Regions from separate parts of the Actinomadura sp. NPDC000929 genome, predicted to be linked through region 2. Evidence: riboswitches for the same ligand, from Rfam matches in the RefSeq annotation. Region 2 holds a riboswitch; each other region holds the start of a gene.
What was found. A riboswitch is a leader RNA that binds a small molecule or an ion and turns the genes downstream of it on or off. The one in region 2 is predicted to bind cyclic di-AMP.

Region 1 (3,262 bases), on a different contig from region 2:
CATGCCGATCCCGAGCAGGACCTCGACCGGGACGACGGCGGTGGCGTAGCCGCTGCCCGCGTCGAGCCGGGTCAGGGCGGCCAGCCCGGCCGCGGCGATGAGCAGGCCGGCGGAGATCAGCAGCCGGGCGGGCACCCGCCGGGTGAGCCGGGCGCCGACGAGGTAGCCGCTCGCGGAGTTCGCGACGGCCATCGGCAGGAACGCCAGCCCGGTGCGCATCGGGGAGAAGTGCGCGACCACCTGGAGGTAGTAGGTGAGCGTGAGGAAGACCCCGAAGGCGCCGACGACCGCGGTGGCCACCGCGAGGTAGGCGCCGGCCCGGCCCCGGTCGGCGAGGATCCGCAGCGGCAGCAGCGGCGCGGCGTGCCTGGCCTGGCGCACGGCGAACAGGGCGAGCGCCAGGCCGCCGACCGCGAGCGGCGCGGTGGTCCGCCAGGCGTCCCAGCCGTGCGGGGCGGCCTCGCCCGCGCCGTACACGACGGCCGCCAGGCCGCCGGTGACGAGGACGGCGGAGATCCAGTCGACGCGCGCCCCGGGGAACGCCGGCGGCGCGGGAAGGACGATCCGTCCCGCCACCGACGCGGCCGCGGCGATGGCGACGTTGACGTAGAGGCACCAGCGCCAGTCGGCGTACTGGGTCAGCGCGCCGCCGAGCAGCAGCCCGACCGCCGCGCCGCTGCTCGCCACGGCGCCGTAGACGCCGAACGCCTTCGCGCGCTCCCTGGGCTCGGTGAACGTCACCGCCAGCAGCGACAGGGCGGTGGGCGCGAGCAGCGCGGCGAACGCCCCCTGCAGGGCGCGCCCGACCACGAGGACCCCGAAGCCGGGCGCGGCCCCGGCGATCATCGAGGCGACGGCGAACCCGGCCAGCCCGGCCAGGAAGCTGCGGCGCCGCCCGACCAGGTCGGCGATCCGGCCGCCGAGCAGGAGCAGCCCGGCGAAGGACAGGGTGTACGCGGTGATCACCCACTGCCGGTCGGCGTCGCCGAAGCCGAGCGCGTGCTGGGCCGTCGGCAGCGCGATGTTCACGATGGTGGCGTCGAGCGCGATCATCAGCTGCGCGACGGCGATGACGACCAGCGCCGCCCAGCGCCGGTTCGGGACGGCCGCGGACGGACCGGACGCGGTCCGCGCCGGGATGGCGGTCATGGAACCCACCTCCTCTAAGTGAAGGGTTCTCCTCCGGATATTAACTGGAGGTTTCTCCTCCGTCTAGAGGCGCATCGGGCCCGGATCGCCTCCCCGGCACGCCCACAACGGCGGCAGGCGACGGCCGGGGTGCCGGGTCGGCACGGCACTGAGCTGCGGAATCATCGCCCGCGACCTTGCCGTCTCTTGGTGATTTCAGTAGCTTTGCCCCTTCAAGACGCCTTCCAGGCGTTTTGTCCCACCGTGGGGTTTCCGAGCGCGGTGGGGCGGGGTGCCGTCCCCGCGCGACAAGGCCCGAGATCCCTCATCGATCGGGCCCCACATCGTCAGCGCCGCTGTCTCTCAGCGGCACCCGCCGAGTCCGCCGTGGCGCGGAGCCGGGGACCCAACCCGAACTGGGGTGAATCGGCCTGTCAGGCCGTAGGGCGACTTCCACGTCCGAACCCGTCAGCTAACCCGGTAGGCGGCACATGGAAGCAAGGAGCCCCCCTTGAAAGGCAAGCACCTCGACCGGCCGCGCGTTCTGCGGCCCGGCCCCTGGGTCACCGTCACGCTGACGGGCCTCGCCGTCTTCGGCGCGACGGCGGCCATGCCGACGACCCTGCAGCACGCGTCCACCGAAACCGTCGCCGCCGTCCAGACCGTGCCGCAGCAGCGGACCGCGCCGCGGCAGGCGGCGCCGCGGGAGCAGGTCAGAGCGCAGGCCCAGGTCCAGAAGGAGTTCAAGGCCCCAGCGAAGGCCGAGCCCTCGGCGAAGACCGAGTCGTCGGCGAAGGCCGAGCCGCGGAAGCAGGCCGCCGCGCCGAAGTCGGACGCGCGGTCCAAGGTCATCGCGCGGGCCAGGACCTGGCATCCGCACACCGGCCGGCGGGTCCCCTACAGCCAGACCAGCACGCACAACGGCTACCGCACCGACTGCTCGGGATACGTGTCCATGGCGCTGGGGCTGCCCAAGCCCGGGACGAACACCGTCGGCCTCACCGCGTCGCGGTACACCGAGCGAATCGCGATGTCCGAGCTGAAGAAGGGCGACCTCGTCATGGACGCCCTCGGCAGCAACACCACCCGGCACGTCGTCATCTTCGAGAAGTGGGCCGACAAGGAGCACTCGTCGTACTGGGCCTACGAGCAGCGCGGCCGGTACGGAACCGACCACCGCGAGCTCGACTACGGGCTCTCCTCGGGCGACGAGTACAAGGCGTACCGGCCGACGTCCCTCACGTAGGCGTCCCTGAAGACGCCCGGCATCGGCGGGACGCCGGTGCCGGGCGGAACGGGCTTGGAGAGAGAGGGGTCAGACCGAGCGGACGGCCCGCAAGGACTCCTTCAGGGAGCCGAGGGTCGAGAAGACGGCCGTGGGTTCGTAGCCGCAGTGGGCCATGCAGTTGGCGCAGCGGGAGTCGCGTCCCCTTCCGTAGGAGTCCCAGTCGGTCTCGTCCAGGAGTTCCTGGTAGGTCTGCGCGTAGCCGTCCGACATCAGGTAGCAGGGACGCTGCCAGCCGAAGAGGGAGTAGGACGGGATCGCCCAGGCCGTGCAGGGGAAGTCGACCTTGCCTTCCAGGAAGTCCAGGAACAGGGGCGAGTGGTTGAAGCGCCACCGCTTGCGGTTGCCGTCCCCGAACGCCTTGCGGAACAGCTCCCGCGTCTCCTGGACGCCGAGGAAGTGGTCCTGGTCGGGCGCCTTGTCGTAGGCGTAGCCCGGCGAGATCATCATCTCGTCGACCCGGAGGTCGTCGTTGAGGTAGTTCATGACGTCGATGACGGTCTGCGGCGTGTCCGTGTTGAAGATCGTCGTGTTGGTGGTGACGCGGAACCCCCGCCGCTTGCACTCCCTGACGGCCGCGACGGCGTCGTCGAAGACGCCCTCCTTGCACACGGACGCGTCGTGGCGTTCCCGCAGCCCGTCGATGTGCACCGCCCACGCGAAGTACGGCGAGGGCGCGAACTTGTCGATCTTCTTGGGGATGAGCAGCGCGTTCGTGCACAGGAAGACGTACTTCCTGCGGCGGACGAGCTCGTTCACCAGCTCGTCGATCTGCGGGTGCATCAGCGGCTCGCCGCCCGCGATGGAGACCATCGGCGCGCCGCACTCCTCGATCGCGGCGAGGGCCTG
Region 2 (3,262 bases):
GCGGTCGAGCTGATGCTGGACGCCCTGAGCGAGGCCTCCGACCACGGCGCCATCCTGGCGAGGTTCGCCGAGAGCGTCCCGCCGGAGGACGCCCGGCACCTCCTGGACGCCCTGCGGCGGCGGACCGCCGGCGAGGACGCGTGATCCCGTGATCCCGCTGGTGGTCGGGCTCGTCGTCTCGGTGGTCCTGCTGGGATGCGCCGCGGGGCCCGTTCTGGACCTCCTCAGGCGCTCCGCCGTCGGCCCGGGGACGGCCATCGCCTGCTGGACGGCCGCCCTCGCGGGGACGTTCATCGCCGCGGCGGGGATCGCGGCGGCGGGGCTGCTCGCGCCGCCGGGTCCGGGGCACGGACTGCTGTCTCGGCTGCGCGACTGCCTGCCCCATCACGGCCGTCTCGCCACCGCCGCCGCGGCCGTCGCGACCGCCGTCCTCGCCGCGGCCTGCGCCGCCGTGCTCGCCCGCGGCCTGCCGAGGCTCGGCCGGGCCGTGCGCCACCGCCGGCGGCACCGGGAGATGCTGCGGCTGGTCGCCCGGGAGGACCGCCGCCATCCGGACGTCCTCGTCCTCGACCACCCCGTGCCCGTGGCGTACTCGCTGCCGTCCCGGCACCGCGCGATCGTGGTCAGCACCGGGGCCCAGCGGGCGCTCAGCGCCGAGGAGTTCGGGGCCGTCCTGGCGCACGAGCGCGCGCATCTGCGCCAGCGTCACCATGTCTTCCTGCTGGCTCTGGACCTGGTCCACGCCATGCTGCCATGGCTGCCGACCGTCCGGCGCGCGAAGGCGCGGCTGCCGCTGCTGCTGGAGATGGCCGCGGACGACGCCGCGGTCCGCGTTCACGGCAGGAAGCCGCTGGTCGACGCGTTGTGCCGGCTCTCGGCGGCGCCCGCCGTCGCGGGGGCGCTCGGCGTCGCGGGGGCGCTCGGCGCGGCGGGCACGCCCGTCGCCGGTGCGCTGATGGAGCGGGTGCTGCGGCTGGAGGGCGCCCCGGCGAGGCCGCGGCGCGACGTCCGGCTCGCGGCGGGCCTGTTCGCGGTGGCGGCGGTCGCCGCGCCGCTCCTGGCCGGGGCCGCGGCGGTCGTGGAGCTCGCCGCGACCTGCTGAGGCGGAATGTGGCATTTGGGGAAATCTGCCGCTTCGGTGGCGAACCGACCGTAAACCTCCTACGCTCCGTAGGAGGTCACGGTCCGACGTCCCCGCCGGGGACGGCCGGCGACCGCGCCGAATCCCGCGGACGGCTCCGTCCGGGGAACCGGGGACCCGATCTTCAGGGGTGAGTCCGTCCCGCGGGACGGTAGGGCGACTCCGGCCCGAACCCGTCAGCTGACCCGGTAGGCGGTACAGGAGAGGACACCGCATGCAGCGACGAGCTGCCGGCCCCCGAACGACAGCCCGCCGCAGGATCCGCACCCGCCGGCTCGGCGACGTCACGGCATGGACGGCCGCCCTCGCGCTGTCCGCCGGGCTTCTCGCGCCCGCGCCCGCCCACGCCGAGCCGAAGCCGACGCGCAAGCAACTGACCGCGCAGCAGGAGAAGCTCGCCGACGAGGCCGAGAAGCTCAGCGAGCAGTACAACGGCCTGCGCGAACGCCTCAAGCAGGCCGAGCACGCCGCGAAGCTCGCCAAGAGCAGCGCCCTGCGCCAGCAGAAGGCGCTGGACGAAGCGCGCGAACGCATGGCGAAGATCGCCGCGGACAGCTACAAGAACGGCCCGGCGGACCCGGCCATCACGTTCGCCTCGTCGTCCGACCCGCAGGCCGTCCTGGACCAGTCGGCCACCCTCAACTACTTCGCCAAGCAGAACGACGTCCGCATCACGCAGATGCTCCAGGTGATGCAGGGCGCCGACCGGTCCCGCAAGGCCGCCGAGCAGCGCGCCGCCCAGGTGCGCGCGCTCACCGACGAGGCGAGGAAGAAGCGCCGGGAACTCCAGATCAAGCTCAAGAAGGTCGAGAAGCAGCTCGGCACCTTCAGGACCGCGGGCACGGGTCCCGCCTCCATCCCCAACCTCAACTCCGGCGGGGCCTCGGCCAAGGCCATGACGGCCGTCCGGGCCGCCCTCGCCCAGCAGGGCGTGCCCTACTCCTGGGGCGGCGGCAACGCGTCCGGCCCGAGCTACGGCACCGCGCAGGGCGCCAACATCAAGGGCTTCGACTGCTCCGGCCTGACCCTGTACGCCTACGCGCAGGTCGGCATCACGCTCGGCCACTACACCGGCAGCCAGTACAACGCCGGGACCCACGTGAGCATGAGCCAGCTCAAGCCCGGCGACCTGGTGTTCTTCCACAGCGACCTGCACCACATGGGCATGTACATCGGCAACGGCAACATGGTCCACGCGCCGCAGACCGGCGACGTCGTCAAGATCGCCCCCATCGCCGGCCGCCCGTTCGCGGGCGGGGTCCGTGTCGCCTGACCCCTCGAAGCGGTGACCCGCCGGTGACCGCCGATCACCCTTCGCTACCCTGGTCCGCGAGATGAGCACGCACCTCGGCGGCCTCCCCGCACGGGACGGCGCGCACGCGGAACGGCCGGTGGGACGGCCGAGGCGCTCCGTGCGCCCGGACGTCCTCCGGCTGGCGTCCGGCCTGCTCGTGCTCCTCGGGCTGCTGGCGATGCACGGCTTCCAGTCCACGGCGAGCCCGGCGGAGATGGGCGGCGTTCCGCTGACGTCCATGGCCGCCGGGCACGCCGCCCCCGCCGCCGAAGCGATGGCGGGGCACCGTCCACCCCGGGGCGACCGGCCCGGGGGCCATCACTCCGACCGCCACCCCGACCACCCCGGCGGCCAGGTCTGCCTGGCCATGCTGACCCTGCTCGCGCTCGCCCTCGTCGCGGCCCTCCTGGCGCTGCGCTTGCGGAAGTCGCCGCCGATGGCCGTGTCGCGGCCCCCGCGGGTGCGGATCCTCCTGGTCGGACGGCCGCCGCCGAGACCGTCCCTGCACAGGTTGAGCGTGCTGAGGCTGTGACAGGTCCAGCGGCGCCCGGAAACGGGCGCCGTCGCCGACCACCGATCACAGCACTCGACACGGAAGGCTCACCACCATGAAGCGAGCGTTCGCGCTCATCACCGTCCCGGCCCTGGCGATCGCCCTGGCGGCGTGCGGCGACGGCGACGACGGCGGCTCGACGGGCCACTCGATGCCCGCCCACTCCATGCCCGCCCACTCCATGCCCGCCCACTCGATGCCCGCCCACTCGGCACCTGCCGGCGGCGCGCAGGCCGGACCGCACAACGGCCAGGACGTCATGTTCGCGCAGATG
Region 3 (3,262 bases), on a different contig from region 2:
GTTGTCCCACAAGGCCTGGTGGAGGTCCGGGTCGTGCTGGGCCTCGCCGATCAGTGCGCGGTAGTGCGGGAAGACGTGCGGGTCGCCGAGGATGCGCGAGGCCGCCGCCATCTGCGTCTTGATGTCCGCGACGAAGTCACCGGTGTCGGGGAAGGTCGCGTCCATCTTCCAGGTGGACAGCAGGCCGTCCAGCAGCACGGCGGCCTTGGACGGCCACCAGCGGTAGATCGTGTTCTTGCCGACGCCGGCGCGGGCGGCGATGCCCTCGATGCTGACCTTGCGGTACCCGACCTCCTGGCACAGGTCCATGGCGGCCTTGATGACGGCGTTGGCGGCCTCTTCACTTCGGCGCTCAGGACGTCTGGGTGACATGGGGACAGCATAGCCCTCAGGCGGCACGGAACGTTCCGTATTGACGCGGCGAGCGGCGGCGGGCATGCTGAGGCGGCACGGAACGATCCGTGCCGCCATCGAAGGACGAACCCATGAAAGTTGAGTTCACCCACGACATCGCCTGCGTCTGGTCGGCGCTCGGCTACGCCCGCTTCCAGCGGGCCGCCGAGGAGCACCGTGCGGGTGGCGGCGAACTGGAGGTCGTCTTCAGGCCGTACCAGACCGCGGGTTCCGCGGCGGAACCGCCGCCGAGCCGCGGCCTTTTCCCTCTCGCGCCCACCGCGCGGGTCGAGCAGATCGCACGGGCGGCGGCGGTCGACGGCCTGGTGGTGAACCTCGACCGGATCGTGCCCGCCCGCACCGCCGACGCCCACCGGCTCATCGCGCTGGCGGCCGCGCACGGCACCGCCGAGGACATGACCGCCCGTCTTTACCGCGCCTACTTCAGTGACGGTCTGGACATCGGCGACGTCAACGTGCTGCGGGGCTTGGCGTCCGCGACCGGCGTCAGGTGGGACGGCGAGCGGCCCCACGAGGAACCGGCTCGGTCCGCTCGCGTGTCCGGCCCGCGAGTGCCGGTCTTCCGGTTTCCCGACGGGACGGTCCTGGTCGGAGCCGTGTCACTCGCCGCGCTGAGGGGTGAGTTGATGAGGGCCGACTCACCGCGCCGGCGCTCCAGCAGGACCACGCATTCGCGCCCGGCTCCGGTGCGACTATGACGCGTCCTGGTCGGTCGTGAACTTGGGCACCTTGATGACCAGCCCGCGGGTGGGGGCGCGCTCGGGGGTGATCGTCTCCCGTTGGGGCGAGGTGGCGACCAGAAATCTTGGGCCGACTTGACTGGACCGCAGCCCTTGCGTTGAGGGCGCTTTGGGGAGTCTTTACAGGTCAGCAGCGTCTTTGGGGTGGGCTTGACGAAATATGGGGCCGCTTGAACCTGTTGTGGGTGTGTGACCGACGGGAAAGCCCGTCCGGAGCGCCCGACCAGATCGTGACGGGCGCATCGAGTCCCTGATCATCAGGACGGCCGATCAAGGCACGTCCGCCGCCGAGTCCGCAGAGCGCCGATCACTGGCCGAGCGGAGCCGGGGACCCACCGAAACACCGGGGTGAATCCGCACTCCCGCCTTGCGCGGGGTCGCGGTAGGGCCACTTCCATGCCCGAACCCGACAGCTAACCCGGTAGGCGGACTGGAAGACCTCAGGAGAACCTTCGCATGACCGCTCGTACTTTCGACCTGACCAAGCGCATGGGCACCCGCTTCGCCGCCGGAGCCGTCCTCTCCCTGGCGAGCGCTTTCGGCTTCGCCTCCCTGGCCCCGTCCGCCCATGCGGACACCAAGCCCGCGAACACCGCGCACGTCGCCGCCGCGCCCCAGGCCGGCGCCAACGGCGCGAAGACCGCCACCGCCGGCGCCTCCGCGCAGGACGTCATCAAGCTCGCCCGCACGCAGATCGGCACCCACGAGGACGCCTCGGGCAACAGCAAGTTCAACGACTGGTACGTCGGCTCGCCGCTGGGCGAGCAGAACGCCCACCGCATCGGTTCCAAGAGCGCCTCGGTCTACAAGGGCCAGTCCTGGTGCGACATGTTCGTGTCCTGGCTGGGCCAGCACACCGGCACCAAGGGCATGGGCGCCGACGCCTACACCGTCAGCCACGCCAAGTGGTTCAAGAAGACCGGCCGCTTCGGCCAGACCCCGAAGCCCGGCGCCGTGGTCTTCTTCGCCTGGAACGGCGGCGGCATCAAGGGCGTCGAGCACGTCGGCATCGTCGTCAAGGACAACCACGACGGCACCATCAACACCATCGAGGGCAACACCGGTGACGCGGTGAAGAAGAAGGTCCGCGACACGTCCACCGTCGCCGGCTACGGCTACCCCCAGTACCGGTGAGCCAGGGCCGCTGAGCGGCCCGTTGCCCCGCACCGTCCAGTGGTGCCTCCCCCTTCTCCATCCCTCCGCGATCACACCCACGTCGCGAGCACGCCCACGTGCCGTGCGCCGGATCCGTCACGCCCGAACGGCGAGCCCCCGACTAGCCGAAGCCGTGACCCGGCGCCCCGGACCACCGAGCAAAGGATGAACATGCAGAAGCGAGCCATCGACACCGCCCTGATCGGTACCGCTCTCGCGGGCCTGCTGGCCGCGGGCGTGGCGGCCGGGACCTCCCACGGGGCCCAGGCCGACGAGCCGATGTCGCACAAGGTCATCGGACAGCAGGTGGCCGGGCAGCAGGTCACCGGCGACAAGATGACCGGACAGCTGGTCACCGGACAACAGGTGAGCGGGCACAAGGTGACCGGACAGCCGGTCACCGGAAAGCAGGTGACCGGAAAGGTGACCGGCCAGCAGGTGGGGCAGCCCGCCGCGAAGGCCACCCACCACGGCACCGCCAAGGTCGCGCCGAAGCGCCACGCCGTCCTGTCGGGCAGCACCAAGGCGTCCTACTTCTGGGACGACGGCTCGGGCGTGAACGGCGACACGGGCGCCCCGGCGGGCGGCAAGCCGATGCAGAAGGGCCTGTTCGCCAGCCCGAGCTGGCCCATGCACACCAAGGTGAAGGTCACCTACAAGGGGCGCAGCGTCACCGGCTTCGTCGGGGACCGCGGGCCGGGCGAGCCGTCGCACCGCGGCGTCATGCTCGACCTCGACACCTACACCTTCCGCCACCTGGTGGACGGCAAGAAGCCGCGGAGCAAGTACGACACGGGCACCTCGGCGGGCCACCTGAAGGGCGTCAAGTACGAGATCCTGTCCTGGGGCCACGGCGCCGGCAAGAAGGGCGCCCCGAAGCCCCTCGGCTGATCAGGCCCGACCGGGTGACCCCTCCTGGCCTCACCACGGACCCCGCTCCCGTCTTCGGACGA

Region 1: it holds a riboswitch for cyclic di-AMP, as region 2 does, so the genes downstream of both, ABWI04_RS21710 (NlpC/P60 family protein) here and ABWI04_RS39935 (NlpC/P60 family protein) in region 2, are expected to answer to the same signal.
Region 3: it holds a riboswitch for cyclic di-AMP, as region 2 does, so the genes downstream of both, ABWI04_RS01765 (CHAP domain-containing protein) here and ABWI04_RS39935 (NlpC/P60 family protein) in region 2, are expected to answer to the same signal.

What each region holds. Positions count from the first base shown of each region.
Region 1 is NZ_JBEUPA010000061.1:17,401-20,662, forward strand. Features, by position in the region: gene ABWI04_RS21705 (MFS transporter) at 1-1,149, opposite strand, end outside; cyclic di-AMP (ydaO/yuaA leader) riboswitch at 1,493-1,630, shown strand; gene ABWI04_RS21710 (NlpC/P60 family protein) at 1,640-2,374, shown strand; gene hpnH (adenosyl-hopene transferase HpnH) at 2,444-3,262, opposite strand, start outside.
Region 2 is NZ_JBEUPA010000224.1:3,750-7,011, forward strand. Features, by position in the region: gene ABWI04_RS39925 (BlaI/MecI/CopY family transcriptional regulator) at 1-144, shown strand, start outside; gene ABWI04_RS39930 (M56 family metallopeptidase) at 149-1,102, shown strand; cyclic di-AMP (ydaO/yuaA leader) riboswitch at 1,208-1,352, shown strand; gene ABWI04_RS39935 (NlpC/P60 family protein) at 1,356-2,414, shown strand; gene ABWI04_RS39940 (DUF6153 family protein) at 2,476-2,967, shown strand; gene ABWI04_RS39945 (DUF305 domain-containing protein) at 3,044-3,262, shown strand, end outside.
Region 3 is NZ_JBEUPA010000003.1:42,366-45,627, reverse strand. Features, by position in the region: gene ABWI04_RS01775 (TetR/AcrR family transcriptional regulator) at 1-372, opposite strand, end outside; gene ABWI04_RS01770 (DsbA family oxidoreductase) at 486-1,112, shown strand; cyclic di-AMP (ydaO/yuaA leader) riboswitch at 1,446-1,596, shown strand; gene ABWI04_RS01765 (CHAP domain-containing protein) at 1,611-2,288, shown strand; gene ABWI04_RS01760 (RlpA-like double-psi beta-barrel domain-containing protein) at 2,481-3,200, shown strand.